Regions from separate parts of the Paenibacillus sp. LS-5 genome, predicted to be linked through region 2. Evidence: riboswitches for the same ligand, from Rfam matches in the RefSeq annotation. Region 2 holds a riboswitch; the other holds the start of a gene.
What was found. A riboswitch is a leader RNA that binds a small molecule or an ion and turns the genes downstream of it on or off. The one in region 2 is predicted to bind cyclic di-GMP.
Positions count from the first base shown of each region.

Region 1: it holds a riboswitch for cyclic di-GMP, as region 2 does, so the genes downstream of both, AC0MA3_RS18510 (thiamine pyrophosphate-binding protein) here and AC0MA3_RS21375 (anti-repressor SinI family protein) in region 2, are expected to answer to the same signal.

Region 1 covers NZ_JBWAVA010000013.1:70,491-91,489, reverse strand. Annotated here, with positions in the region: gene AC0MA3_RS18515 (methyl-accepting chemotaxis protein) at 232-1,482, shown strand; cyclic di-GMP riboswitch class I at 1,979-2,072, shown strand; gene AC0MA3_RS18510 (thiamine pyrophosphate-binding protein) at 2,180-3,823, shown strand; gene AC0MA3_RS18505 (carboxymuconolactone decarboxylase family protein) at 3,898-4,266, shown strand; gene AC0MA3_RS18500 (hypothetical protein) at 4,446-4,790, shown strand; gene AC0MA3_RS18495 (3-oxoacyl-[acyl-carrier-protein] synthase III C-terminal domain-containing protein) at 4,897-5,889, shown strand; gene glpK (glycerol kinase GlpK) at 6,008-7,501, opposite strand; gene AC0MA3_RS18485 (HAMP domain-containing sensor histidine kinase) at 7,629-9,068, opposite strand; gene AC0MA3_RS18480 (response regulator transcription factor) at 9,069-9,785, opposite strand; gene ccsA (cytochrome c biogenesis protein CcsA) at 9,861-11,123, opposite strand; gene resB (cytochrome c biogenesis protein ResB) at 11,120-12,790, opposite strand; gene AC0MA3_RS18465 (redoxin domain-containing protein) at 12,808-13,332, opposite strand; gene AC0MA3_RS18460 (pseudouridine synthase) at 13,444-14,202, opposite strand; gene AC0MA3_RS18455 (peptidoglycan recognition protein family protein) at 14,223-14,567, opposite strand; gene AC0MA3_RS18450 (spore maturation protein) at 14,934-15,422, opposite strand; gene AC0MA3_RS18445 (nucleoside recognition domain-containing protein) at 15,475-16,128, opposite strand; gene AC0MA3_RS18440 (D-alanyl-D-alanine carboxypeptidase family protein) at 16,162-17,376, opposite strand; gene ytfJ (GerW family sporulation protein) at 17,528-18,031, opposite strand; gene AC0MA3_RS18430 (hypothetical protein) at 18,266-19,177, shown strand; gene AC0MA3_RS18425 (DUF2953 domain-containing protein) at 19,244-19,963, opposite strand; gene scpB (SMC-Scp complex subunit ScpB) at 20,136-20,741, opposite strand; gene AC0MA3_RS18415 (segregation and condensation protein A) at 20,710-20,999, opposite strand, start outside.
Region 2 covers NZ_JBWAVA010000017.1:58,567-68,709, reverse strand. Annotated here, with positions in the region: gene AC0MA3_RS21395 (NAD(P)/FAD-dependent oxidoreductase) at 1-330, shown strand, start outside; gene AC0MA3_RS21390 (nucleotidyltransferase family protein) at 496-1,095, opposite strand; gene odhB (2-oxoglutarate dehydrogenase complex dihydrolipoyllysine-residue succinyltransferase) at 1,367-2,668, opposite strand; gene AC0MA3_RS21380 (2-oxoglutarate dehydrogenase E1 component) at 2,720-5,590, opposite strand; cyclic di-GMP riboswitch class I at 6,028-6,120, shown strand; gene AC0MA3_RS21375 (anti-repressor SinI family protein) at 6,149-6,304, shown strand; gene AC0MA3_RS21370 (helix-turn-helix domain-containing protein) at 6,394-6,726, opposite strand; gene AC0MA3_RS21365 (TasA family protein) at 7,020-7,628, opposite strand; gene sipW (signal peptidase I SipW) at 7,715-8,302, opposite strand; gene AC0MA3_RS21355 (hypothetical protein) at 8,304-9,494, opposite strand; partial or broken gene AC0MA3_RS21350 (aldo/keto reductase) at 10,003-10,128, opposite strand.

The DNA of each region.
Region 1 (20,999 bases), on a different contig from region 2:
GTTCCAAGGAGCGTTTTTCTATTTCGGTCGTTGCCTGTGAGCCGGATGAACTAGTGATAACAAACTTGTCTATTTGTAAGAATGATTACATTATATGAAGCAACGCTTTCAATATTAATGCCCGAAAGACCTATAAGAGCATTTTTATGTCAGTTCTTACAATAGACCTCCCCCATGAAAACGCCTATAATATTACAATAACCAACATTATTTTAGGGGGAACTTTTTATGATGGAATGGATGAACAAGCTTCCGTTAAAACAGAGAATTATTGCCGGTTGTTACCTGGTTGCCGCTTTATTCGCTGTCCCTGTATTAATCATGTTTATAGCAATGGGCAAGATGCTTATCGGCATTATCATGGTAGTGGTCTTGGCTGGACTGACTCTCCCTCTCGCACGCTTTATTGAGAGAACGCTTACATCCTCTTTTGACGACATTTCCAACGTAACTCATACGATTGCCAAAGGGGATTTTACAACCCGGGCAGATGAGAACGGTTCCATGGGTGAGGTCAGCCGTTCCTTTAATATAATGATCGACAAGCTAAAAAAAATCCTTACCGAAGCCTCACAGATTACCCGTCAGGTTATGGATGCCAGCCGCGGGATTGAAGACAAGAATCAAAATCTGAAGATTGTAATGGCCCAGGTCTCCTCCTCTTCCAACGAGCTGGCTCTTGGCGCCAATGAAATCTCCGTAGACATTGCCGAAATGACTGAATCTATCAAGGACATCGAAACCAAGGTTTCGAATTATACTAGCTCTACTAAAGAAATGAATAGACGTTCCGTACATACGCTGGAATTAGTGGAGAAAGGCCGCCTATCTGTTGATACTCAAGCAGAAGGCATGCGTAAAAATATACAAGCTACCCAGAAAGTCGCCGACACGATCGAAGCCTTATCACATAATGCCCAGGGGATCACGATGATCACCAAAACCATTACAGAAATCGCCGAGCAGACCAACCTGCTTTCACTCAATGCATCGATCGAAGCTGCACGCGCCGGTGAACATGGCCGAGGCTTCGCTGTGGTGGCCCAAGAAGTACGAAAGCTTGCCGAAGAATCCACAGCCTCTACCAAAGAAGTATTCAGTCTGGTACGCAGCATTGAGAGCGATATCAAACAAGCGATCGAGAATATTGCTATCAATGAGGAAGTCGTACAAGTGCAAAATGAAATGATCCTTGAAACGGCTAATATTTTTGCCCAGATTGTCCAAAGCGTCCAGTACATAACCGAACAAATTGCTTCTTTTTCCTCCGAGAGCGACCTGATGCTGGAAAGTGCCCTGAAAATTTCCGGAGCAATCGAAAATATTTCTGCGATTACTGAAGAAACTGCGGCAGGAACCCAGGAGGTGTCGGCAGCAATGAACGAACAAATTAATGCGCTGCAATCCGTTGCCGAAGAAACCGAAAAAATGACCCAAGCTGTATTCCAACTCCAGAAAACGATCCATATTTTCAAATTCTAATTCCTTTCCACTTGTGCCGCTTCTAATGAAGCGGTATTTTTTTGTTCACAAAATGCTCGATGTTGATTTCATAAAAATCAGTTTTTTGACAGCAGTTCGAACCGGTAATGGTTTTGCACTTCCTTACACAGGTTTTAGTGAAAGCTACAAATCTGTAAAGAGTTGGATCCAAACGACATCTCGTTCTTAAGTCTTATTAAACTATTAACAATGAGACTCCGCCTAATCATTTCAGTCCATAAAGCCTTATCCCGATAATTAATTAGTTCTATAAACCTACACTCATTTAATTCTGATTTTCTATCACAATTTGTATTTTTAAGATTTTCTTAAATTTTATTTTAGGATAGTTTCCGATTACCTACTCTCTCTTGCACTACATTTTACAATTCACATGGATTGTAAATTTCGTCAAAAACTGAGTTTTTCGGGACAAATATATTGACAAAAGAGGAGTCAGAAATATATTGTAAAGTAAAATTATACATTTTTTATTACCACATATCGGCAAAATTCTCCGAAAGGGAATGACGCAAAGCCATGGATCTACAGTCTCATTTTTATGGGACCATGACAGCCAGGTTGCTGAACAACCGAACGTTAGGGAAACCTCGTTCTTAATGGTTATTCAATGCAGCCGGCCTGTACTCTCTTGAGTACAGGTTTTCTATTTTACTAAATATAAAACATTGGGTGGGTGGATTCTCTGAAAACAGTCGCAGATTATATGGCTGAGGCACTAAAAAACCTTGGTGTAACACATTCTTTTGGCATAATCGGCAAGTCTATTTGTCCTGTAGTTCTGAAAATGGTTGACTATGGGATTGAATTTATTCCCGGTAGACATGAAGCGAGCTCCGGGTTCGAAGCAGCAGGCTATGCTCTTAAAACTGGCAGACTAGGTGTGGCTTTTGGGACCTCCGGTCCAGGAGGAACTAATCTTCTTACTGCAGCAGCACATGCTAAGGCGAATAATCTGCCAGTGCTGTTCATTACAGGACATCAATCTATCAAGGAACTGGGAATCCCCCAGTGCCAGGATTCTTCTTCCTATCTGGCCGATCTGGCGGACATGTTCAAACCCGCTACACTCTTCAGTAAGCTAGTGGAACGCGGCGATCATTTCGGCACCCTTTTTAATCATGCCGTTTCCATTGCCTTGGGCGGACAGCGTGGACCGGTCCATTTGTGCATCCCGTTTGATGTTCAAACAGAAATGTTGGAAGAATGCCGGATAGTGATCCCTGAGCGCGAACATCTTGTTAATACCGCTAATTTTGAACGTGTAATTTCAGCAATCAATGCTTCCAGTCATCCGCTGATTATTGCAGGCAAAGGGGTTAACCGTTCTCTTGCACACCAAGAGCTCATTCAGCTGGCAGAAACCTTTAACATCCCTGTCGTTACTTCACCAGGTGGCAAAGGTGCAGTTCCTTGGGACCACCCGTTGTATCATGGACCGATTGGTGTTGGCGGATGCAAGCATGGTGATGATCTATTGAACCGCAGTGATCTGTACATTGTGCTTGGTTCACGACTGAGTGATATGACCATATGCAATCTAAAGGCTGAAAACCACCCGAAAACACTGATCCAATTTGATGTAGATCCTACCTTTGTAGGGAAAATCCTAACTTCAGAGACCCTCTCAATCGGCGGAGATTTGCGCGACAATTTAGCTTATTATCTTCAAATTTTAGATACTGCTGCTATAAAAAAACACGTAACAGAAGCCGATGTTCATTATGTGGAAGAGCTGCCTGTTCTCTCCAAGCTGTCTCTCGCCTCAGTTATGAGCACCTTAAGCGATTTGATACCTTACAACAACACTGTGTTTGTGGATGACGGCAGCCATGGCTTTAACGCCGTGAAATGGTACAACGTGAAAAAACCAGGCAGCTTTGTCTTTGATGCTTATTTTGCCTGCATGGGCAACTCTATTGGCATGGCGATTGGTGCTAAGGTGGCAGCCCCTGAAGAAACGATCGTATGCATTACCGGGGATGGCTGCTTCATGATGCTCGGTACGGAAATCAACACCGCAGTGTGCAAGAATATTCCGGTAATCTTCATCGTGGTGAACAACATGCAGCTGGATATGGCGCTTAAAGGTATGCAAAAGACAACAGGCAGAATCGATGGTACGATCTTCGAAGTACCTATGGATGCCGTGAAATTCGCTGAATCCCTTGGAGCCACAGGCTACAAATGCGAGACTGCAGAACAATTCAACGATGCAATCCAAGCCGCAGTCGCATCGAACCGTGTAGCGGTCATTGAATTGCTGACCGACCGTGATGAAGTGCCTCCAACAGCTCATCGTGTGTTGAATCTCAATTAAAATTACAGCGACGTCAAGAATCATTTCTCTCATGATAGATCCTTGACGCTCATCAGAATGCAGGAGGCTTGTCCGTGGAAAACAACATTAACAGTGGACTTAAACATTTTTCCAACCTATCCGGGGACTATGGTGCCAAGGCGCTTGCGCCTATTAAGGAGCATTTTCCCGAACTGGCCGAGTACATCATGGGCAACGCCTACGGCGACATTTTTCAACGCACAACGATTGGTTCTGACTGGAAGGAAATCGCCGTCATATCGTCTTTGATTACTATGGGCCAATTCGAGCAGCTTGGAGTCCATTATGTGATGGCGCTCAGCGTCGGAATGACTGTGGATCAGATCAAAGGCATCTTACTGCATTTGGTGCCGGTAATCGGTGCTCCAAGAGTCATTTCAGCTTTTAATGTGCTGCTTGCAACCCTTGAAGAAATCCAATAATTGCTTTGTAAACAATTTTATACAAAGTTCGACTTTTTTCTTGCAAATATGTTAAAAATATGATTCTATTAGAGGGAAAATGTCCCAAAATTAAGTATTCATGTCGAAATAAGGCGTGGGATTATAGGTTTCGGGATTTATTCTGTTATACACATTTATTTTTTGGGAGAGATGAGCAAATGGGTAAATTTATTTTGAAAACCGATTCTGTAAACAAAGTCATTAATATTGAATTAGAAGGAACCTTCTCCAATGAGGATGGTCTCAAATCGATTCAAGCTTACCAGCAGACCATTAACCCTATTACGCCTTCAGAATACGCGCTGCAAATTGACTGCAGAAAGCTGAATGTTACTTCTCCTGATGTTGTGCCTTTGCTTGAAGGCTGCTTCATTATGTTCAAATCGGATGGTTTTGAAAAAGTAAACATGACTCTTGAAAACAACCCCATTCTAAAAATGCAGCTCGCGCGTCTGGGCCGCAAGGCTGGACTTGAAAACTTGGAGATCACTTCAACTGTTTAATCATAAATATTGTTCATCGCCAGCAACTCGAACGAGGGCTGACAAGCAAGTCTAGTACGAAGTTGGAGACGGGAAGAAGCGCTCATAAACTTTTAGGAGGATTACCATGGCCGGGATACGAATTAAGGATATTGATATCTATCATCCAAGCAAAAAGATTGGCAACGACTTTTTCATACAGCATTTTGACGAAAAAGGTATTGATATCCGTGGACTCCTGACAGCACTTGGCCGTGAAAACCGCTATAGCATCGACAGCAATGAAGAGAATTCTCTGACCATGGCTTTCGAAGCAGCAAGCAACGTTCTGGACAAGACCGGGCTTACCGGGGCTGACATCGACCTGATTGCATATGCCAGTCAGACTCCTGAATACATCTTCCCGACGAACTCACTCATGATTCACCGTTTAATCGGTGGCGCATCCCACGCGATCTGCATCGATAGCAATGCCAACTGTGCGGGTATGACCGCCTCGGTAGAACAGGTAAGCCGTCAAATGATGGCCAACCCAAGAATCCGACGTGCACTGGTAATCGGTTCAGACCACGTTGCTCCGCATGCGGATAAAAACGATCCTGTCTACTATGCCAACTTTGGTGATGCTGCTGCTGCCGTTATTCTGGAGCGGGATGAGAACTCCGTAGGCTTCATTGATTCTATTTACCAGACTGACACTTGTGTCTATGGCAACTCGATGTTTCCTGCAGAAGGTTTAGCTAACCTCGGACGTGGTGGTGTAGGTGCCGGAGAGTTCAATGTGAAGTTCATACCTTTCGACGACTCCATTTGTGTGGATGCTGCCTCTGAATCAATCAATACATTGCTAAGCAATAATGAGATTGCTCCCGAGTCCATCAAAGCTGCCTGCTTCTCACAGCTGTCCCTCCCTAATATTCGCGCCGTATCCGACAAAACAGGCATCGACAACGATGTAGCGGTCTACATCGGCGATGAATTCGGCTATACTTCGACAAGCAGTCCTTTTGTAGCCCTGCACAAAGCAGTGACTACTGGAATGATTGAACGCGGTGACAAAATCCTCTTCTGGACCGTTGGCGCAGGCTGGCAGAACGTAGCTTTTGTAATGGAATACTAAGCCCTCATTCGTGTGGATACCAAAAATGGCCCGTAAGCAGATTCTCTGCTTGCGGGCCATTTGCTATAAGTTCACATATAAATTCAGTACCTCAGCTCAGTGAGCTTTCCTATCTGCATTAACGGTGCCCTTCGTGCTTCTCCCAGCCCATCGTTCGCGATACAGCATCCTGCCAGGCATGGTAGCGGAGTTCCCGTTCTGCTGACTCCATGGAAGGGGAGAATACTTTCTCAGCCTTATTGAAGCTCTCAAGCTGTTCCCTGCTCCAAATTCCTGAAGTCAGACCGGCCAGCAGTGCTGCTCCAAGTGCTGTAGTCTCTGCATACATGGTACGTGTAACCTCACTACCGAGAATGTCCGCTTGAAATTGCATGAGCAGATCATTGCGCACTGCGCCGCCATCAACCATAAGTCCTGTGAGCGGCATACCTGCATCCTTTTCCATAGCACCGATTACATCTCTTGTCTGAAATGCAAGAGACTCCAGGGTGGCCCGGACCAGATGGCCTGCCGTAGTGCCCCGCGTCAGACCGAAGACCGCCCCGCGGGCATACATGTCCCAGTAAGGTGCTCCAAGTCCTGTAAAGGCAGGAACTACTACAACGCCTTCACTATCCTCTACTTCACCGGCTTTTCCCTCTGAGTCAGCAGGAGCTTCAATCAGTCCCAGCCCTTCATGCAGCCATTGTACCGCCGCTCCGGCTACGAACACACTACCTTCTAGTGCATAATACAATTCATCTCCCATGCCCCAGGCCACTGTTGTCAGCAGTCCATGGCTGGAGACTACAGCCTCGGTCCCGGTATTCATGAGGATAAAACAGCCGGTACCATAAGTATTCTTGGCACTGCCTGCTTCAAGACAGGTATGTCCGAATAAAGCAGCCTGCTGATCCCCAAGCACAGAACGAATCGGAATCTGAGCTCCAAACCATTTACTGCTGGCTGCTCCGAATTCCCCCCCAGACATTCTGACTTCAGGCAGTATCGAACGCGGTATCCTAAGCTCCGCAATCAATTGTTCATCCCATGTCCGCTCATGCAGGTTATAGAGCATGGTGCGGGAGGCATTCGTCACATCTGTTGCATGCACAGCTCCTCCTGTAAGCTTCCAGATCAGCCAGGAGTCAATTGTTCCTCCCAGCAGTTCACCTCTCTCCGCGCGCTCACGCGCCCCAGGAACATGATCCAGAATCCAGGCCAGCTTGGTTGCTGAGAAGTACGCATCCACTACAAGACCGGTCTTGGAAGCAATCACATCTGTAAGTCCGCGCCGCTTCAATTCCTCGCACTGCTCGGCTGTACGGCGGTCTTGCCAGACGATAGCCGGATAAATAGGCTTCCCACTGGCTTTCTCCCAGATCAGAGCGGTCTCCCTCTGGTTGGTAATCCCAATAGCCGATATTTCATCAGCGGGCCTCCCGCTGCCTCTTATAGCCTCTTTGGCTGCCGCCAGCTGTGTTTCCCAGATTTGATTCGGATCATGCTCCACCCAGCCGGGCCGGGGAAAAGACTGGCTTATCTCATACTGCCCCTGTGAGATCATTCCTGCTTCATAATCAAAGAGGATCGCACGTGAGCTTGTAGTTCCTTGGTCTAAGGATAAAATCATCAATATATGCCTCCTAAAACTGGCTTCGTAAGCATAGTGGTATGTTCCACGATGAACAAGATTAATGTGGTGATTTCAACAAAAAGCACCTCTGCGGTCAGAGGCGCTGTCATACATTGTCTTGGGTTTACTGTTTTTCGACAGGGAGCCTGAGAATGAACTCAGTTCCTTCTCCCAGCTTGCTGGAAGCTGTGATGGTCCCGTGATGCGACTCGACAATATTCTTGACAATCGCGAGTCCAAGCCCGGTTCCCCCAGATTCTCCCCGCACGCGGGCTTTGTCCGCTTTGTAGAAACGCTCAAAAATATATGGAAGGTCCTCCGGAGCAATACCAGCCCCTTCATCGCTTATAACAATTTCCAGATAACGGCGGCCTTCAAGAACAATAGAGCCGGTCAGAATCTTGATGTGCTTGTCTGCAGGCGTATGCCGAAACGCATTGTCAAGCAGATTGGTTAGCACCTGCTCCAGCTTGTCTTCGTCCGCCGCTTTGAGTAGGGGCATATCGCTCCCGAAGTTCAATTCGAGCTGAATTCCCCGCTCCTTGGCCCGGACAGAAAATTTGCGGTAGACCCGTTCCAGAAGTACCTCCATATTCACAGGCACTTTCATCATATCCGTGTGTCCTGCTTCCATACGGGCAAGATCCAGCAGATCCTTCACCAGCCGACCCATCCGCAGTGATTCATCATGAATAACTTGAACCAGCTCGCTGCTCTCTTCAGGTGAAGAAGCCATGCCATCCAGCAAAGCTTCGCTGTAACCCTGCATCATGGACAAGGGTGTTCGGATCTCGTGCGAGACATTGGCGACGAAATCCCGGCGCATCTTCTCAAGCTTCACCTCTTCGGTCACATCACGCAATACAGCCACTGCACCGCGAATGGTATCATCCGAGTATAGCGGAGCCATATGAACAGACCAGACTCCTTGACGTACATGCACTTGGGAGCGTTGATCCCCTCCCTGGCTGAGTGTACTAAAGAATAAGGGCCGCAAGGGAGGTGGCACCTCGCTGTCAGCCACATCCTGGGGATAGAGCTCGGAGTCACTCTCCAATTCCCAGCTAAGGTCGCTCCACGTCTCCAGCAGCGCCTGACCATGAGGATTAGTTAAAATGATCTTCCCTTCAACATCAAAGGTTAGGACCGCATCGCTCATGCTGCGCAGAACACTGGACAGATGACCCTTCTCATGATTCAGACTGCGAATATTTTCTTCCAGCTCTTCTGCCATATGATTGAAGGAGGTGGCCAACTGGCCGATTTCATCACTGGTCACCAGTGTGAGTCTCGTCCCATATTCACCCCGGCGGATGTTATTCGCCGCTTCAATGACCTGCTGCATCGGCTGTGTGATCTTGGTGAACAGGAACAAAGCAAAAAAAGTCGTTAAGGAAAATCCTATCATACAGACATAAGTGAATAAGCGTTTGATCGCCCCGGAATTGGCGAAGTTGCTGTCGATATAGGGCAGCAGAAACAACCCCAGTGTGATAAGCACGACAGCAACCAGACAGATAATCGTGATCCACAGCTTCCCGACAAGACTTCTCCAGAATTTCACTTATTTTGGTACCTCTAACTTGTAGCCTACTCCCCATACTGTGGTAATCATCGCTGCCGATTCCGGTGATACTTTATTGAGCTTCTCACGAAGTCTTTTGACATGTGTATCCACTGTACGTAAATCCCCGAAGAATTCGTAATTCCACACATCCTTCAGCAACTCTTCACGCGAGAACACCTTGTCCGGTGAAATAGCCAAATAATGAAGCAGCTCATACTCTTTCGGAGTAAGGCTTACTTCCTGGCCCCCGGCGGTTACACGGTGTGCATCATGTTCAATGATGAGATGGGGAAATACAATATTGTTGCTGGAATTACTCTCTTTGGACAAAAAGGCTGTCGCAGAAGAGCGGCGCATAATCGCTTTTACCCGGTAGATCACTTCACGGGGACTAAACGGTTTGACGACATAATCGTCCGCGCCCATCTCGAAGCCCTGCACCCGGTTGATCTCCTCACCTTTGGCTGTTAGCATCAAAACGGGGGTCGATTTGACCCCTCTTAGCCTATTCAGTACTTCAATGCCATCGATTCCCGGCAGCATCACGTCCAGCAGAATGAGGCCATAATCATTAGCCGTTGCTTTGCGAAGTGCGATCTCTCCGTCTTCAGCTTCATCAATCTCGTAACCTTCTTTTTCAAGATACATCTTGAGCAGGCGGCGAATGCGCTCTTCGTCATCCACCACCAGTATTCTGTTCAAATGCTCTGCCATTTCACAACAACCCCTTCATCAATTACAGTACAACGTTACCCTTAGGTATAAGTGCCTCTTCGGCAGATTGTAGATTCAGTCTGTTCCGGCATAGGAATGAAGTCCGGCAATCACCAGATTCACTCCAACCAGGGTAAACATTACGACCAAAAAGCCGAGTACGGCGAGCCATGCAGATTTGCGTCCCTGCCATCCGCGGGCGAGCCGCAAATGCAGGTAGGCGCTGTAGAACAGCCAAGTGACCAGTGACCAGACTTCCTTGGGGTCCCATCCCCAAAACCGGCCCCAGGCCACTTGTGCCCATATCATTGCAAAAATCAAAGCCCCCAGTGTAAAGATCGGGAAGCCGATGGCAATTGCCCTGTACGTAATTTCATCGAGGTCATTCTCATCAATTCCATCCAGAACCGGATGAATCGCTCTGCCCAGCGGTTTGCGGGCAGCCAGACGCAGAATTCCATATACAATCAAACCGGAAATCAGCGACCAGAGAACTGTGTTGAATTTACGTCCGGCATTGACACCATTCATCCAAGATGGCGCTTCAAAAAGCGGCTCTTTCATTCCAAGAAAGGGCTGGAAGCTCTCAATTTCGCTATGGTAAGGTGCCACGATGGGTGGCATTTTATAACTCACTTTCTCTATTGTACTATCTCCCTGCCCGGGGCTGTCAATCGTAACGTTAGAACGAACGAAAACCGTTTCGTATCCTGCACCCCGAAAAGCAAAAACCGATCCAAGAAACCCAATTATAACAATGATTGAGAACAGAGTAAATTCTACCAGACGCTGCTGCTTACGATCATCCTTCTCCTTGCCGGCAAAATTAACAGTATGAAGAAGATACATCAGCCCGGCGGCAAAACCTACGGCAAAAAAGGATTCGCCCAATGCGGCCAGCGTGACATGAATATTGAGATAAATCGATTTAAGCGAAGGGATGAGCGGCTGAACCTCTTGGGGAAATACTGCCGCATATGCCATAACTATGATCGAGATCGGTACCGCGAAGACTCCGAGAATAATTTTGCGGTAAATAGAGAAAATCACAGTAAAAGCTACCATGACCATCATGGATAAGAATGTCATGAATTCGTACATGTTGCTGACCGGAATATGCCCAGACCCGGCCCAGCGGGTGAAGAAATAGGCAAGATGACAAACCAGGCCCAAAGAGGATACGATAAAAGCAATCCTTCCCCAACGGGCAGTGTGCTCCTCCGGTTTCCTGCCGGACCATTTCCGGCCCATAATCGCAATAGTGTATAACATGAATGACCCGCTGTATAGAAAAAATGCGGCAATAAAGACGTCACTGCTGAAGTCGAGCAAGCTCATGTCATGCCTCCCCCGTTATCCAGAGATTTTTCATCCACGATCAGATCCGCTTTCGCCAGAATCGACACGATCTCGCGGCGGAAGCCGAACCAGTTCTTGTTCGTATGACCTCCGAGTACCAGCTCACCATGATCGATAGCCAGCCATATCCGCCGATGCTGCCAGTAGAAGCCAAGCACCAATCCAAGCATAACAATGCCCGCACCAATCCAGACAAAAGGCATAGCCCGGTCTACGCGCAGGTTCAGGTAAGCTGTTGATTCCGAGAAATCCACATCTCCCATGCTCCCTACTTCAAGCTCAAGGAACCGCCCGTTGCCGCCAAGCTTGTCATTAATGGCATTCATCTGGAACTTTTCTTTGTCCACCTGTTTTGGAAAATAGAAATACTGCTGCCCTCCGGCCGGCAGATCCGGTCCTGTAATGAGGAACAGGAAGGCTGGGGCATTCGGATTGGGGGATTTGGACACTGGCTGTCCTTCATCATTCAAACCGAAGTCCATATATTTCTCTTTGAGTTCCAGCGTATAGGGGCCAAGCTGAAATGTCCGCTGCGGATTTTTCATGTCCAGCTTGAACTTGCCATAGACCTCACCATTCTTAGAATTTATAAGTTCCGGCTGTACCGAACGCAGTACCGGGGTTAGATCATAGTCAAACTGATACGCTTTCAAACCTTTGTAGCTAAGCGGAGAATTCACCCGGATATCATGTCTGGCCACCTCGGTCAGCTTAGGCTCCTTGGAGGGGTCTGTACAGTCTGCAGTGCATTCGTAGAGAACAGCCTTAGTCTCGTAAAGTTTCGGAAGAACTTTGGTCCCGCGGAATTCCTTGGGCATTTCTTCCTCTGTATAGAACTCTACAGTAAACTTCTCGTTCTCGAGATAATAGGTAGTGTCTGGAATTCTTACTGCATCACCTTGCTGAAATGCCAAATGCTGATCCATATTCAGCCCCGGGAGACCTCTGGCCAATACTGCCAGTAAAAAAATAATCAGGCCAATATGTATGACATAAGGCCCCCAGCGGCTAAAACGGTGTTTCTCGGCGAGCAGTGCGCCTCCCTCTGTCCGGACACGGTAGCCCTTCTTCTGGAGCGGCTTCACCAGACTTCCGACCCAGACTTCAGGCTCTTCCTGCAGCTCAGTCACAAGCACCACCTTTTGACGGGTAAGAAACTGCCGGTGCTTGCGGATTTTTTGCCGCGTTAATGCCTTGTATAGAGGAAGCACACGGTCGAGGCTGCAGATAACCAGTGAGGCGCCAATGAGCACTAGCAGAGACACGAACCACCAGGATTCATAGGTGTGCGAAAGGCCGAGTTTATAGTAAATCTCCCCGGCTGTTCCGTACGTTTCTTGATAATAGGTTGATGCATCAATATTGAGAAAAGTGCTCTCCTGGGGAAATATCGTTCCCAGCATAGAACCCAGCAAAGTCAGAACTATCAGATAAATGGCGATCTTGACCGAGGAGAAAAAATTCCACACCAGGTCGATCACCCCGGGATTCACCCGCTGTGAACGCCGGGCTACACCGTCATATCGCATTTCCAGATTGCCTGCGGAGAGCTGTTCCTCTCCGTCGACCGGCTTGCCACAGGCCTCGCAAAGGACCGTACCTACCGGATTCTGATGGCCGCATTCACATTTGGTGTTGGTGATCATTGGGGTTCGCTGTTCCTTCACGGCTCCACCAGCTTCCTGATCTGATCGTCAAGTGTGCCAAGATCCAGCTGTCCGATGTGAATGCTGTCCACCCTGCCCTTGGTATTAATGAAGAAGGTGGTTGGAAGCGGTGACACACCATAGCTGCGGACGGCATCGCGGCTGCTGTCCATGACCACGGGAAAATTGATATTGACAAGCTTTACAAAATTCTCGACTGTCATCTGATCCTCACCGACATTTACGCCTACAACCACTACGCCCTGATCCTTCCACTTCTGCCATTGCGCCTGCAGTGCAGGCATCTCTTTGACACATGGGGCACACCAGGAACCCCAGAAATTAAGCACCACGGACTTGCCTTTGTATTCGCTAAGCGTATGAGTCAGGCCATCAAGCCCCAGCAGTTCAAAAGACGGAGCTTTGCCGCCTTCCTTGGGCTTCCCGTCTCCTCCAAATACCGAGGAACCGATTGCATAACCTCCAAGCAGGATGATTACAAACAGAATGATAATTTGAACCGGCTTTCTCGCTTTGCCCACACGCCAAGCCCCTTTCTGTGACGCAACTCATTATTTTAGTTGTTAGGTGTGAACATCCTATGAACATTATAACGAATATTGTCACAGTTTTAGGAGGGGAAATTGTGAACTTTATGTGTCTTTGCGGGTTGGGTTCGCTTTTAGCATCCCTGCCTTGGCAATTTGCTGAAGATGATTGATCTCATCCTTGGTCAAATGGCGGTATGAGCCTCGCTTGAGATTCTGCAGCAGGATATCCCCGAAGGAGATCCGCTTCAGCCGGATGACAGGATGGGACACCGCTTCGAACATGCGCCGTACCTGACGGTTGCGGCCTTCATGAATCGTAATGCTGATGACGGTTTCTTTGTTGGCTTCATCGATATCCTTGTATTCTACTTCTGCCGGTGCAGTCATACCGTCTTCCAGCTTGATGCCGGCTTTCAGCTTGTCCAGCGCGCTTCCATGCGGCACCCCTTTGACCGTGGCCAGATAAGTTTTGGGTACATGGTGCTTCGGATGGGTGAGCAGGTTGGCAAACTCTCCGTCATTCGTCAGCAGCAGCAGCCCTTCTGTATCATAATCCAGACGGCCTACAGGGTATACACGCTCTTTGATGCCTTTCAGGTAATCCGTTACCACTTTGCGTCCCTTGTCGTCGGAAGCGCTTGTAATCACACCTTTAGGCTTGTTGAACATAATATAGATTTTGTTCTCGCCCCGGATCAGTCTACCTGCGACCTTAATTATATCTGTTGCGGGGTCCACCTTCGTGCCAAGCGTAGTTACGAGTTCCCCGTTGACTTCCACTTTTCCGGCCAAAATCATTTCTTCACACTTGCGTCTCGACGCTACACCTGCCTGCGCCAATATTTTCTGTAATCTTTCCATTTTCGACTAGTCACCTCAGGTTAATGATAACCATCAGCGGGATAAATCACAAGTTCATTCCAAGGAAAAAATGCTCCCGGACAGGTTTTTGTGTGGGTTTCTACCATCAGCGGGTCAATTTGATAACGCGAAGCTAACTCCAAGATGAGCTTGCCGGCCGCAAACAGCTGAACTTCACGCTTAAGCACAGGCGGCAGCATATTCTCCTCACCGTAGTTACCCTCAAGGCAAACATGAATATACTCCGGGTCGGTGAGCAGCGGCGCGGCATAAATCGAACCATCTGCTCCTACCCAAAAGTCAAAGCCCTTGCCATTAATCGACGGACAGCGGGAATGATGCAGAATAAAGCCTTTGTACTCCATCTATTTCTGTCAGCTCCCTCCTGTATTGGTGCATTAGCATATGACACAAGGGGGAGCGGGGTGAGGCTGTGGACTAAAAACTTTGACCAGTTGACTAATTGTAACTCCAAGGTACGTTTGGACTTCCCGCCGCTGACGCTCCTACAGTTCCAAACTTCCTCTCCGTTACTCCGTCAAAGCAGCTAGGCACGTTCAAAGATAAAAGCCAAACAGCCCTCACCCGCACTTAAGGGGGAGGGTAGTGCGCAAATAAGAGCATTCCAGTGCGTAGCGAGCTGTATCCTCTACCGTTCGCAAGATAATGCTGCTCATGGAGCATGACATGATGTCCGCCAGCGATCCTCCACGGATATCCAGCAGCAGAGATCACCCAAACACCAGCAGACACACGGCAATTGCGGCAACAAAGCCGACGATATCGGAAAAAAGCCCAACCTTGAGGGCGTAACGCCCGTTGCGGATGCCTACGGCGCCGAAGTACACGGTCAGCACATACAGAGTAGTATCAGTGCTTCCCTGTATCGTAGAGGCAATCATACCGATTAGAGAATCGGGACCGTGAACACTAATAAGATCCGTGGTATACGCAAGTGAGCCGGTACCCGTAAGCGGACGCAATAAGCCGAGCGGCAATACTTCGGCAGGCACGCCCAAACCGTCAAGGGCAGGAGCGATGAAGCTCATGAGGAAGTCCAAGGCACCCGATGCACGAAAAACATTAATGGCAACAAGCATGCCGACAAGATGCGGAATGATTGCTATAGCGGTACCGAAGCCGTCCTTAGCCCCTTCGACAAAGGATTCATAGACTGGAACCTTACGTGTGAATGCGTATAGTGGAATAAAGGTAATCATGACCGGAATTGCCCAGGCCGAGATAAGGCTGATTAGCTGAAACAAGGCAGGCTCACCCTTTCAGGGAAGTATGCGGCAGCGCAGAATGAACTGGCTTTACGGCAGGCGGCGGCCCGGGTGGCCTGCGGAGGAGTGCCAGGCGGCGGCACAACCTGTCTGCAGCAATAGCCGCCAACGTCGCTACCGCAGTTGCCGCCAGTGTGGTGCCGACGATAGCCGCAGGATCTGCCGATCCATAGTTCAGCCGGATGGCAATCAGCGTTGCCGGGATCAGGGTAATGCTGGCGGTGTTCAGCGCGAGCAGTGTACACATTGCCGGAGTCGCAGTCTCCTTGTCCGGATTCAGGGTCTGCAGCTCCTGCATCGCCTTGATCCCCATTGGTGTCGCTGCATTGCCGAGACCGAGCAGATTGGCACTCATATTAGATAGGATGTAGCCGATGGCGGGGTGACCCTTCGGCACATCAGGGAACAGATAAGAAACAAGCGGGCCCAGCACTTTGGCAATTTTTTTGAGCAGGCCCGCATCTTCGGCAACCCGCATGATCCCCATCCAGAACACCAGGACACTGATTAGGCCAAAACTGACAGTGACCCCGTTTTTTGCTCCGTCAAAGACAGCAGCCGTGAAAGCGTCCATGCGGCCGTTCACAGCCGCAAATACAAAGCCGATGAGGATCATCCCCAGCCAAATTCCATTAATCATGTGATTCCCTCCCCATTCTATGCCGCCTTCGGTTCACTTCCCTGTCTCACCCATTTGAAAAAGAGCCCGCAGTGCGCTGCCGAATGCCTGCAGCCAATGATGCACCGGATACGCTGCTGCTCCTGCCGATCCGTATTTTTTATAATAGGGGGATTGCTCTGGCGGCAGCTGATCCGGCGGATAGACTGGAACACGTCCTATCTCCTTGCCGCCAAGCTGCAGTACCAGGATTCCTTTGAGTCCAAAGCCAGTGTTGCTTCGCGTCTTTTTCGGCTCAGCCGCCTTTATCTCCGGATTAAGTACAAGCCTGGTAACAAGCCGCACTTCCTCGCCCTGGCCTAGAGGGTACGAAAATGACCGGCCTGTCACGTAACCATACCCGCTAATTCCTTCTCCCCGTTCAACGAGCCGCTTGAGCGGATAATGATTGAACCCGAAATCCAGCAGCGCCGCATGATCATTCCAATCATCCCCATCATTCAGCGTAACAGCGACCAGTTGCTGGCCCCCCCGGGTAGCGGAGCTAACGAGGCAGCGGAGTGCTTTTTTGGTATATCCCGTCTTCACCCCGTCTGCCCCCTCATACAAGCGCAGCATTTTATTCTTGTTATGCCATTTGTAGTCCCATTTCTCATACGGATTATCAGCCGTTTTCTCCTGGGTTTTGACAATCTTCTTAAATACCGGATTATGCATCGCATAGGCTGTGAGTACAGCCAGATCATTCGCGCTGGAATAATGGCCTTCCGCATCCAGTCCATGGGGATTGGCAAAATGGGTATTCCGAAGCCCCAGCTCTTCCGCTTTGGCATTCATCAGATAGACGAAGCCCTCTTCCGTTCCTCCCACATGCTCCGCGATTGCTGTTGCCGCATCATTTCCCGAGCGCAGCATCAGCCCGTACAGCATATCCTCCAAAGTCATTTCTTCTCCTTGTTTCAAATACAGAGAGGAACCCTCTTTGGCGAAGGCATTCCTGCCCACCTTGACCTTGGAGAGCAGATCCCCATGTTCTATGGCCACAAGAGCAGTCATGATCTTGGTCAGGCTGGCAATCAGCATAGGCTCGTCCCCACGGCTGCTGTACAGCATCCTGCCCGATTCTACATCAATCAGCGCTGCAGCTCTGGCATGGGTGGAGATGGTGCTATTCTCGGCTTGAATGATAGGCTGTGGAGCTATACAGAGCAGCAGAGCACATATTAAAATGATCAGCGGCGATTTAAGATTTGGTGTATTCATGTTCATCCTCCGGCTTCTTATCAGTTCGCTTGTATAGTACAAGTGTATGCAGGGCAAGGGACAGGTATGTCCTTCTTTATCATCAACAAAAAGGGACACCGCCGTCTAAGCGATATCCCCTTGGCTGCTATTCCGTTGTCATAATGAACCTGTACAACTAGTGTGTCGAAGGATCCGAAGTGACCGTCTCGTGCTTGATCACTTCTTTTTTGACCACCGGGTTTCCTACCACTTCTGCACCTACAGGAGTACCATTTTGTGAGCCATTCTGGAACATAGTTTGAATTTTGTCAATGAGCCCCGGGGTGGCATCGATAATTTTTTCAAACAAATGGGTTTGATTATCCAGTGGTACAATGTGCACACCTTCTCTGCCGACTACGAGAAAAGCAATCGGGCGAATCGATACCCCGCCGCCGCTACCGCCGCCGAACGGAAGCATTTTGACACCGGACCCTGTACCATTCACACTCGGAGCATCATCTTCCACGCGGAAATCACTGCCGCCTGCGGCAAAGCCGAAGGCTACTTTACTAATAGGCAGAATCACGCTGCCATCAGGTGTTTCTACCGGATCGCCAACAATCGTATTGACATCCACCATGCCTTTAATATTTTCCATAGCGGTCTGCATGAGACCTTGAATCGGGTGATCTGACATCTAAGTACTCCTCCTCTGCGTTCTGAAAAGATAAGGGAAATGCCTACTCTTGTAACAGTTTGCTCATATACCGGGTATGATATGTACAGCAGATGATAATAAAAATACGGAGGCAATCAAAAAGCTTCTGGTGATCTGTCCAGATCTAGCCTTCGCCAATTCGCCTCACATAAAATCCGCCGGAGAGGCCAAAATGATGCCTAAGCAGAAAAATCTGTCTATGGAGGCTGAGTGATGATTTTCACAAAAATTTGGCAAGCGGATATGGAAGGCAGCGGCGTGATGCCTCTGGTAAAAGGCTTAAGTGATGGGCAAAAGGATCCGCACAAGGGGTATGTGGTCGTAGATATGAATCCTATGCCGGAGCAGTATGCGGATAAAGGAAAGGAGTGGAGTGACGGAGATCAGATCAAAATCTTCAAGGAGGTCGTCATCCCAAGCGGCAAAAGGCTGTCCTACGATCTGTTCATGCAGCTTCATAATAGTTATGAACAGAATGTTAAGCAGAGTGATTCGGCCTCATCCGGAAACTCGAGAGAAATCAATGAGTTCCTTGAATATGCAGCCGTTACGGCACCTATGCGCCTTGCCCGCAAATACGCTGAGGATTATCATCATATCCGCGCCGGCTGTTCCAAGGAAGACTGGATCGATACGCTCCGCTTGATCTGGTTCAAAGCAGACAAACCGAACCGCCCTACCTACTTTGAGCAGGTTTATATCGGAGAAAGGGCAAGCAGCCGCGAAATATGGGGAGAACATCATTTTTGGTACCCTTATTCTATAAACAAAGGTCCTGCTCTGTCCCTGGAAAATGCGAATTCCAAAGTCTTTGTTAAGCATATTGAAGTTGGCCGGACCGGAAAAAGCAATCTGGCAGAGATCATTACGCTAACCTATACTCTGGAAGAGAAGATGGATAAAGGCAGCAACATAGAACAAGTCAGAGAACTAGGCGGACTGTTAGTAGGGATAAGTGCAGAAGGCCTAATGGCCCTGGGAACCGTTGCCTATCTGGACGGACGGGAGCAAATTCCTATGGAGCTTAACGGAGAAGCTTTTGAATTAATGATGTACAGAACAGAGGATGCTGCTAACAATCCACAGGTCTTCTTCCTCAAGTCCAAGTCCCCGGCGCTTATATAAACCGCAATATAACATTAGAAGACAGGACGCAAGTAACTACAGCGCCACTGTCTTTTTTATTGTCCGCTATTCGGATTTCCCCATGGGACTTTGAGTTTTGCGGCTTAACAGTTCCCTCCAGCGGCGCAGACCGCCTTCCACTTTGGATATGCGCCGCAGAAGCACTATCCCTGCAAAAAAAGCATAGCCTGCAGACAGCTTTCCGACACATACTGCTTCGGTGGAGAAGCACAGCTCATCCCGGAAAACCGGAGCAACAAACAGCTTTGGGGCCTTTTTCAGCCGGACCAGACTGGACAACCAGCCTGCAATCGTCCACTTCAGTCCCCAAAGTGCACCCACTGCCGTCGCCGTCCCAGCCGCATCCCCCAGTGAGAAATCAGTGGACCAGTCAAACTTCGTGATCTGGAGATGGGACATCGTATTTCTCAGCCATTTCTTCAGACCATATGTCGCCTTAAGCGCCTTACGGATATTCTGCAGCCATTCGGTAACCAGTTCTTTGTCGATTTGCTCTTCTTCGTCTTTATCTGTACGGACCGGTGCGATGCCGCTCTCTTCCAGCTTGACTTTGATACCCTTCTCCATCCCCTGAAACACCAGCGCAGGCAATTCATAGTGAAATTTGACCAAGCCAAAGACGGCTTTGATATCCAGTTCTAATCGGTCATCTGTTCCCAGCCTGCACAACCGGAAATGAAAATGTATGTATGAAGTCAATATCAGAAGCAGCAGTCCAATCACAAGCAGCAGCAGCGCGAGGGATATTGCCAGCCATAACGTCACGAAAGTAACCTCCATGCAACCCTATATTAGGAGCCTTTGGTTTAGTATGGCTATTTGACCTGGAATAAATTCCATACTCCGACAAAAAAGCCCCATAACCTCCTTCATGCGGTGATTCCGCATTATGTCGGGGGATATTAGGGCTATGCTAATTCATAAAAGTATGGTTGCATTATGCCTGTTCCGTATCCTCAAAACTCATCTGGCTATCCAGCTTGCTGAACAGGAGCTGCGTCTCCTCTTCCAGATCGTCGGAGGAACCATCGAAACTTGAAGGCTCCGGCAGTTCCTTCAGGTCCGCCAGGCCAAAGCTCTCGAGGAACGATTTAGTTGTTCCGTAGAGAATGGGACGGCCCACTGCCTCTGCACGCCCCACCTCATGGATCAAATCCTTGTTGTTCAGCGTATGGATGGCCCGCTCTGACTTCACACCACGGATCTCTTCAATCTCTACTCGGGTAATCGGCTGACGGTAGGCGACAATAGCCAGCGTCTCAAGCGCTGCCTGTGATAGCGATGAACGTGAGGGCGAATAGGCAAGCCGCTCAAAATACGGAGCATGGTCAGGCAGTGTTGCCAGCCGGTAATTGCCGGCAATCTGCACCACCTGCAGACCACGTTCCTGTGAAATATAATCCTCTTTCAATTCCTCCAGCGCTTTGCCGGCAACATCCGGCCGCTGCTCGGTGATCTCAGCGATCTGACGCACAGACAGCCCTTCATCGCCGGACAAGAACAGCAGGCCTTCAATAATCGATTTCAGCGTTTTGTATTCCACTAAATGCTTCTCCTCCTCTCCACTCCATTACGATGTCATCAAATAATTTCTCCTGATAGCAGAATATCGCCTTCATCTTCATCAGCTCCAGAATAGCGAGAAAGGTGACCACGATCTCATGCCTGGCCATTTCATCATGCAGCAATGCAGAAAACCGCATTCTGCCACCTGCCCCCTTGCGCTGGAGGGCTTCAGACACATCCCGTATTCTGTCTTTCACCGAAATTTCATCCCGGGTAATGCGCTGATAAGAGGATC
Region 2 (10,143 bases):
ACCGAAACCCGGATTAAGGAAGGATTCCTGGAACCTACGCTGAAGGAAGCAGTACCTGGTGACCTCGGTCTGGTGCTTCCGTATACAACGATGAAGAGTCTGATTGAAATGGTAGAGGCCTTAGAGAAAGTCACCCCGGGTATTGCCTCTGAGCATACGCTCTTCTACGGCGTGGAAGCGAAGTTCTATTCAGCCCGGCCGAAATTAACAGAGAAGCTGGAAACAGAAATTTCCGGCCTCTACTGCGGCGGTGACGGAGCAGGCATCACCCGCGGATTGGCCCAGGCCGGAGCGGCCGGGGTCTGGATTGCCCGCGGTATGCTGGAGTAAGATCGGGTCTTAATTATAGATCGAAAGTAACCATCATAAGAAGAGCTGCCTCATGCACAAGTAATTGGCGATGAGGCAGCTCTTTTTTTGGGGATACCAGAACGCTCGCTGGCGAGAGTAATCGTGGGGTGGCAGGTAGCGGCCGGAAGCCAGGGGGAAGGTTGATTAATCCTGTATGGGAAGGATTTGAAGCTGATTCCAGATCTGCTGCCAGTTCTTCTTGGCGATCCGGGTCTCATAGATCGGATGCAGCTCCCGGTTGGCCCTGAAATGCGGGGAGGGTCGGACGATCATATGGATCACATCCGAGACTCCATACGGTGCGGCCAGCCTAAGCTCCCCGTGTTCATCCATAGCAAGACCCAGCGCGGTCGCTGTCTCGGGGAATTTGGACATGCCGTCCGTGGAGGAGGTGTATGGGGGGAGGGAGTTCACGCTATGCATTCTCGCCTGATTTTTGACCGACCAGGGAATCGAAGAATGCATACTCCGCAGCTTCTCTTCCCAGTCCTTCTCGACTTCCTCCCGGGTGTCGTCCGGGTCGTAGTAGATCACATCCACATCCGCTAAGGGTGTTCTCTCTGCAAAGTTATGCTGCATATCCCAGACCTTGGAGCGGACGAATCCGGCACATACCCAGGAGTCCGTTAGTTGCAGCTCCCTTACAGCCGCCAAAATATCCATCATCCAGTGATCTTCTTTCACCGCCTGCAGCAAATCCTCTTCATGATGTATCCGCAGCATCAGCACCTCCATGAATTTCATACCTTACTTTCATTATAGGCTTTATATAAGCAGAACTCACTGTACAAGATCATAAGCTGGCCCATCAAGCAGAATAATTTGAAAAACCCCAAAATGAACCCGACCCACGCTTAGGTGGAGGAGAAACGGTTCATTTGGGGACGGGGACTCGTTCGGTAAATGGGCTTATAGCGGATATAGCGATAAGAAAAGAGGCATACATGGACTGAAGCTGTCCATGTATGCCTCTTCGATAGGAGATGATTATGCTTGCCGGGTATCTGATTGAAGACTAGCCTTCCAGCAGCAGCGACTCAGGATCTTCCAGCAGCTCTTTGACCTTGACTAGGAAGCTTACGGCTTCCGAGCCGTCCACGATGCGGTGATCGTAGGACAGTGCGATGTACATCATCGGACGGTTGGCGCTTCTTTCTTCGTCCAGGGCGATTGGACGGAGCTGGATCTTATGCATGCCGAGAATACCAACCTGCGGTGTATTGAGGATCGGTGTCGACATCAGCGAGCCGAATACCCCGCCGTTGGTGATTGTGAAGGTGCCGCCCTGCAGCTCTGGCAGGCTTAGCGTATTCGTGCGGGCCTTGGAAGCCAGCTCACCGATCTTCCGTTCAATTTCCGGGAAGCTGAGCCGGTCCGCATCGCGGACGACCGGCACAACGAGGCCTTCTTTGGCAGACACGGCAATGCCGATGTCATAGTATTTCTTGATCAGGAGATCCTCGCCGTCGATCTCTGCGTTCAGCAGCGGGTAGGCCTTGAGTGCGCCGATCACCGCTTTGGTGAAGAAGGACATGAAGCCGAGTCCGACATCATGCTTCTCTTTGAAGGCATCCTTGCGGCGCTTGCGGATGTCGAGGATCGCGGTCATGTCCACCTCGTTGAAGGTGGTCAGCATAGCCGCTGTATGCTGCGCCTCGACGAGGCGGCTTGCGATCGTCAGCCGTCTGCGCGACATGCGCTTGCGCTCGACGGCTTTGCCATCCTCCTGCGGCGCAGAGCTTGCCGCCGCAGGCTTCACCGGCGCAGGCGTGGCCGCCGCTGCCGGAGCGCTTGGCGCAGCGGCCTCCGGCCCGGCTGCGCCATGGCCCTTCACATCGGCCGTAGCGATCCGGCCGATGGGGTCGCGGGCGCTGACCTCGCCGAGGTCGATGCCCCGCTCCCGCGCAAGCTTGCGCGCCCCCGGCGAAGCCAGGGCCGCAGAGCTTGCCGCCGCTGCTTCCGGTGCGGCGGGAATGGCTGGCGCCGTGGCCTGCGGTGCGGCGGCGACCGGAGCTTCGCTGCCTGCAGCAGGAGCCTCCGGCTTGCCGGCCGCAGTGTTCTGCGGCGCATCGGCGCCTGCCGTGCCGGCGCCGATGATGCCGATCGCTTCGCCGACGGCTACATTCTCGCCGGCCTGGCGCAGAATGGAGGAGATGACGCCGTCCTCCTCCGCACTGATCTCCAGGTTGACCTTGTCAGTCTCCAGCTCAGCCAGCACATCCCCCTGGCCGACCGTATCGCCCTCTTTTACCAGCCATTTGTAAATGGTTCCTTCGGAAATAGATTCGCCCAAATCGGGTACTTTAATTTCGGACACAGGCCCTTACCTCCCCAAATAGTATAGTTTACGTTATCGTGACACCGTCCTCTATCTGGAGGACGGTACAGCCGCTTGTACTTGCGAATTCAATTTCAGGGCTTCTGTTACTATACGGCGCTGCTCAAAAGTATGCACATCGGCATAACCGCTGGCCGGGCTGGAACGCTCCGGACGGCCGATATACTGAACCTTGACGTTCTGCGGGGCGATAGCCCGCAGCCGGGGCTCAGCATAACTCCAGCCGCCCATGTTCTTTGGTTCTTCCTGAAGCCACACGATCTCGGTAAGGGAACCCATCGAGCTTAAGTGTGCCGCCAGTTCCCGTTCGGGGAACGGATAGAGCTGCTCCAGACGGAGGATATGCAGCCAGGACCAATCCTGATCCTTGGCAGCTTCCAGCTCGGTCTGCAGATCAAGGGTCACCTTGCCGCTGCACACGACCAGCCGTTTGATCTCTCCCGGGCTACCGCCAAGAAGCGGCTCGGGCAGTACAGGCTGGAATCCGCCGGAGGCCAGCTCAGCTCCAGCGGAGGTGCTGCGCGGGTTACGGATCAGGCTCTTCGGAGCCATGATCACGAGCGGACGGGCATCGCCCTTGCCGCACAAGGCAGCCTGGCGGCGCAGAAGGTGGAAATACTGCGCAGCGGAGCTAAGGTTCGCCACGGTCCAGTTCTCCTCAGCAGAGAGCTGCAAGAACCGTTCCAGCCGGCCGCTGGAGTGCTCAGGGCCTTGCCCTTCATAACCATGCGGCAGCAGAATCGTCAGATTGCTGCGCTGTGTCCATTTTGCGCGTCCGGCAGCAATGAACTGGTCAATGATAACCTGGGCAGCATTGGCGAAGTCACCATACTGTGCTTCCCAGATTACGAAGGTTTCTGGCGCGAATACATTGTAGCCATATTCGTAGCCAAGTACCGAGGCTTCCGAGAGGGGACTGTTATACACCCCGAAGGAGGCCTTGGAATCACTGAGCTGGTGGAGCGGAGAGAACAGCGCGCCGGTCTCGCTGTCGTGCAGCACCAGATGGCGGTGGGCAAAGGTCCCGCGCTGGGAATCCTGACCGCTCAGGCGGATCGGTGTTCCATCCTTCAGGATGGTGGCGAATGCCAGGGTTTCGGCCAGTGCCCAGTCCACCCGTTCCCCGTCATTCAGCGCATCCTTGCGGCGCTGCAGAATCCGCTCCAGCTTCGGATAGACCTTGAAGCCGTCCGGTACGGTCAGCAACTCACGGTTGATCTGCTGGAGCGATTCCAGCTGTACCGCGGTAGATTGCGGCTGGGTTACCTCCGTCTCAAGCGGCACAGAGTTCTTGGCTTCACCGTTCTTGCGCTTGCCCTCCTTCATCAGATCGAAGGCTTCCTGCAGCACTTTCTCGGCATCCGTGTTCATCTGGTTCACATCATCTGCTGTAATGAGCTTCTCCCGCTGCAGGCGCTCTGCATAGACACGGTAGACGGTCGGATGGTTCCGCACTCTGCCATATACGATCGGCTGAGTGGTCTCTGGATCATCCATCTCATTATGGCCGTGGCGGCGGTATCCGATCAGATCGATTACGAAATCCTTTTTGAACTGGTTGCGGTAGGCACAGGCCAAGCGGACAGCCGAGATGCAGGCTTCCGGATCATCGGCGTTGACGTGAACCACAGGAATTTCATAGCCTTTGGCAAGGTCGCTGGCATAATGGGTGGAGCGGGAATCTTCACTCTCGGTAGTGAAGCCAATCCGGTTGTTGACGATAATATGCACCGTACCACCGTTGGAGTACCCTTTGAGCTTGCCGATATTGAGCGTTTCCGCAACAATTCCTTCACCCGGAAATGCGGCATCCCCGTGCATCAGCACGGCCATGGCCTTGTTCGTGTCGAGCTGCGGCAAACCCGCAGATTTCCGGTCTTCCTGGGCTGCACGGGTGAATCCTTCAACGACAGGATTGACGAATTCCAGATGGCTCGGGTTATTGGCCAGGGTGATACGTGTCCGGACAGTCTCGCCTTCGCGTACGGCACGGTCAGCACCCAGATGGTATTTCACATCGCCGGTCCAGCCATAGTTAATCCCCATGGAGCCTTCAGAAGGGAAGAGCTCCTTGTTCGGGGAGTGATGGAATTCCGAGAAAATAATATCATAAGGTTTGCCGAGTATATGAGCCAGCACATTCAGACGCCCGCGGTGGGCCATACCCATTAGAATATGCTCTGCGCCATCATGCGCTGCGGCACGGACAATCTCGTCCAGCATGGGCACCAGCGCGTCATTGCCTTCCAGGCTGAAGCGTTTCTGGCCGACAAAAGTCTTATGCAGGAAGGTTTCGAACTGCTCCACCTGGATCAGACGGTTCAACAGTTCCTTGCGTTCGGTATTATTCAGTGGAGCAGGAGAGCTGGTGGATTCCGCCTGGCTGTTCAGCCAGCGAAGCTCCTGTTCGTCATGCACATGTCCGAACTCGTAGGCAATAGTCTGCGTATACGCCTGACGCATCCGGTGAACGGCATCCCACGCGGTATGGACATCCGGCGGTGAATTCTCCCAGATCAGCGAAGCAGGCAAGGCAATCAGGTCCTCGCGGGTCAGATCATAAGTCTCATAATCCAGCCACTTCGCCATGGGGTTGTTCCCCTGCTCCAGCGGATCGATATTGGCGGCCATATGGCCATATATACGAATATTGGTGATTAGCTTGGAAGCTCGTACGGCCTTTCGAAGCCACTCGGTGCCTCCCGAAAGAGCAGGCTGCGGGTCCGCAGCGGTATCCGGAGCGAGCGGAGGAGGGCCGGATATAGTGAATAAATCGCGGTAATGATGTTCTACGGATGATGGATCATGAACAAATTGCTCATATTTCTCTTGAATGTAGCCCAGATTGGGGCCGTGATACTTACTCCAAATGGATTCGTTATAGGGCTCTTTTACTGCCATGAATACATCCTCCTAACGGATGAACTCCACGTGCCGCATGTGGCTTGAGCGATGGGTGGAGCTGCGATGTTTGCGGTTTCATTCCTCATCTTATTGTGCTACTTTCAAGGCATGTAATCAATTCATACTTTCGGGGAATCCGTTCGCAAAACGGCATGATTCAGTCCATGAATGATGAAAAAGAGATATCGGTTGCCAGAAGGTGGTTCTGAATCGAACTCTACGGTAATAATTACCCATGTATAACCGTATATGCTCCTAAAACTCTTTCTAAAGTCATAGCTCTTGGACAAATCCCAGCAAAAAAACTATTCTTTTGCACTACTTACACTAAAAAAATTCCCAGAAATCGACACACTTTTCTTGTAAGATATTATATAATGTAGTTGCGGATAACGGTTTCATTTATTTCTAACCAGATCCTTTCATGTAAAGGATCCAGTAAAGGGTAAACCTGCTGAAAGGCAGGGACACAAAGTCTCGGGTCTAATGTAGAATTCTCTATCTACTACGACGGCTGGACTGCCTGGGGACGCAAATATTCTAGGAGGAGATATCTTGGAAAAGTCCAACCAGGGAAATGACGGAGAACTGCTGATGGGTGATCTGGATCTAGAATGGGTGTATTTGCTGATGTCGGCGAAGAAGGCAGGCATTGATGCGGATGAAATCCGCCGGTTTTTAAGAGAAAAGTCAGCGTTGCAGGCGATGTAGGGGCGTTCACTTTGCGGGAATACATACAGAAAAGGGCATAGCGGTCATACGCTGTGCCCTTTTCTGTATCGTTTACGAACAAACGGCCATTATTGATCCTTTTGCTCCAGACGCCATTTTTGATAATCTAGGAACTCTTTGAATTCCCGCTTGCTTATACCGGAAGCCATGGCTTCCTGAACGAGCCGGAACCATTCGCCATCAAGTAGGGATTCGTCAGTTTCTGAAGGGTCGCCGTAGAGCAGGCTGTGAATAGACACCTGGAGCGCATCGGCGATTTTTTCGATAAATTGAATTGAGGGGTTGGATTGAATATTTCTTTCTACATTGCTTAAGTATGATTTTGCCACATCTGCCTTGTCCGCCAATTCGGATAAAGACCAGCCTTTTTCCAGACGGAGCTCGTGGATGCGACTTCCCATATTATCCGGCACGATTGCAACGCCCCTCCGTACTTTTTGTTAAAATATGAGGATTAGGTTCTGCACCATCATCATCCTTATATTTCTCGCTGAAACGGACCCCTGAAGCAATACGGGGTATTGCTGCTTCGGAATTATACGCTTGTAAAGGAATGCGCAGCCGTTTCCACTTGTCAGTATAACAAATTTCCGTAAAATGGACAAAAATCAACGTAATAAGGGGCAAAAGCAGCCTATTCTGCTCCGGAACCGGAATCAGAACAGGCTGCTTTCAGATTGCAGTCGGCTGTGGATTAATAATCTTTTTTAGGGCCTTGCTTCGCTTCGAAGTTCCAAGTCAGTTTCAGCTTATCCTTCTGGAAGTAATTCTGTACTTCACCGTTATCTACGAACTCGAACTTAACCGTAAAGCTATCGCTGCTATTGGCTTTGATACCATCGGCTTCTGTCCAGATCTGATCCAGGCCGGTATTGTTTACAAGATCAGGGGTTTGGCTCTTCAGGGCATCCAGTGTGGTTTCGTACACGACAACTTCCGGTGTGAGAATTGTTCCTTTATCATTGTTCTTCAGGAATTTGACCTTGATGAATTTGCTGAGATCTACACCGTTGTTGTCACCGAGGGTATCGGTAACCTCTGTGGTAGTTTTGAGCAGAATAGAGCCGATATCAAGGGTTCCGTCATTTTTGAGCTTGAAGGATCTGGTTACAGTATCACCCGGTTTCAGGTTAGGGATATCTACGATGACGGAGGGATCCGAGTTCAGATCCAGTGTGCCGGCCGCAAAGGTTGCTGTACTTGTAGCGGTGTCACTGAAATATGCAAAGGTACCTCCCCCAATCAAAGACAAACCGAGTGCTGCCGACGCCATACCAAAACCCAATGTTTTTTTGATACCCATATTCATATTCCTCCTTTGATTTGTGAAGCGAATGATAAATGTATATATTGTATCTTCCGTTTCGTAAGCGGAAGCGGACAACCGGATCAGGGCTGTGTGTCAGTTCCCGGAGGTGTCTCCAGAAGTGGGGTGTTCTTTTTCTCAAGAGCCGTAAGAGCTTTCCATGAGCTGTAGAGCGCATAGAGCAGGAGCAGTAATCCAGGTACGATCATCAGAACCACACTGCCTGCTTTGGAGGCTGCGAAATTCATGGCATATCCTATATAAGGAACGGTAACACCGGTGTACTCGGCCACGATATTTCCGGAACTTACGGGTGTCATATCCGCAGCGTCATTATTATCGCCTTTTGTATGATAGATGACCTCGCCGTTAGCATTCTTGGCTGAAGCATCCACAATACGGTGAGTGATCAGAATATTGCCCTCGCTAAGAAAGGTAATGACATCCCCTTTTTTGAACCGGGTCATATCTCCTCCGGGCTTCAGGGCGACAATGGATCCGGTTTGAATACCAGGCTCCATTGAACCGGAAAGCACCGATTTTATCTCATATCCAAAAAGGGTGGGTTCGCCTCCCGAGGCCCTGGACACTACAACAGCTGCTAGCAGTACCACAAAGATCAAAATCATCAATGCGGATAATATCTGGCTGATTATTTTTTTGATAAGCATGTCAGTCTCCACCTTTATTGAGTTGTGGCTCCGAAGGTGATGCAGTCTTTTGCGGACCTGTCATCGGAGACTCTGTTGCCTGGGGTTGTTCGGAAGGTATCTCTACCACATCCCCATCCAAAGGGGTAATCTGGTCGCCCGCAGTAGGTGCCGGAGTGGCGCTGGCTTCAGGTTCCTTAACGGTTTCAGGCTTAGGAGAGGCCTCAGGTGTAGGAGTAGCTTTCGGCTCAGGTGTAGGTGATGCTTCCGGTTTGGAAGAGGCTTCCGCTTTGGCCTTCTCTTCGTCTTCCTTCTGCTGTTTCTCGAGGGCTGCCTTGGATTCTTCCTCCAGCTTGGCCTTATCCAGTTCTTCCTGGCGGGCCTTCTCGATCTCTTCAAGCCGCTTGACGCGGGTCTGGCTGATCAACTGCTGCTGCTGCTCCAGTCCTGATATGCTAGCTGTTGTCGTCTCAATTGCACTGTTCAGCTCTGCCTCCAGCTTGTCATAGGCAGACATCAGCTCTATGGATAACTCTTCCTTTGGCTGGTTGAAAGCAGTCAGGATTGGAAAGAGCTCTGACGGTTCTTCCAGGCTGGAATTGAATGGGTTGTAGACAGCTTCATTAACCGTTAAGGGTAATGGAGTATTGCGGTTCTGGATGGACTCGAGATAACGAAGGATTGCCGCTATGGAAGCCGTAAAGGATTCGGAGAGCACGCCGCTTTGACTAAGGCTGTTCTGCATTTCGTCAAAAAATTGCTTATCCCTGATTTCCATACAATTGGGATCGAGCTCGATCATATATCCTCCAATCTGTGCCACAACTGCAGCAGCAGCGCTGATCTCTGCGTGAATCCCGTTCCAAATCTCACGGTTGGCGGCCTGCTGCCCCTCGATAGCACTCCGTTCAGATTGAAGATCAGTAACCTGCTTTGAAATTTCGTTCTCCGCCAGATCAAGTTCTTCCAAAGACATAGACTCGATTCCAGACAGGCCTGTTAAGCCGGATGGGGAACTGTAACCTTTCAAAGTTGCTTTTAGAGCTTCAGCAGCCTGGAGATGTTCTTCCAATTCATTGAGCAGCTGCTTGATGGAATCCGGGAACACACTACAAAAACCAATGGTGCTGACTGTCTCTGCAGTACCGTTAAACCCTCCGTAAGTACTGCCGACTTGGCCGGAGGTGTACAGCAGAAGAACGGATATGGCCATTCCGGATTGCAGGATACGAAGAGCATTCTTTTGGTTTTTTCTTTTACGCCGTTTGGCGGATCTGGGGTACAGAGGCGGGCCCCCCTCTCATAACTTCCTATTGATATTATTCGCTATATTCGTTCTTAATTAAGAACGTTTTCGTAAGGAAATCATACACTGTCTGCCGGCCAAAAGAAAAATGTTAATTTCGTCTGAATGTTCGCAATAAAGACCATAAATCATATATTTATCTGCTTATAGCTGTCTAAATCGCTGTTTTTCGTAAAATGTTCTTAATAAAGAACAAAGTAGTGGGGGCTTTTGTTTGGTGGAGAGCGTGGTGGGGAGGAGCTGAAAAAGAGCCGTGCGAAAAGCACGACTCTTGTCAGGGGATTAATTCGCCTAAAGAGCGGTCGATTATGACGTACAGGGCTAGAGGTAGAGTATTATCCAACCCCTCAGGGCGGTCAGTCTCTATGAAGATAAGGGAGCAAACACTGCTGTCAGCAGATAAGTCATACAAGTCTTAAGGCAGCTTCTCGCCGCGTGAGCTGACGTACAGGTCATACCATTCCCTGCGGGACAGCTCCAGTCTGTCCGCATCTTTGCAGGCGGCGATCCGCTGCGGGTTGACCGTACCGATGACAGGCTGGCTTGTTACTACGTA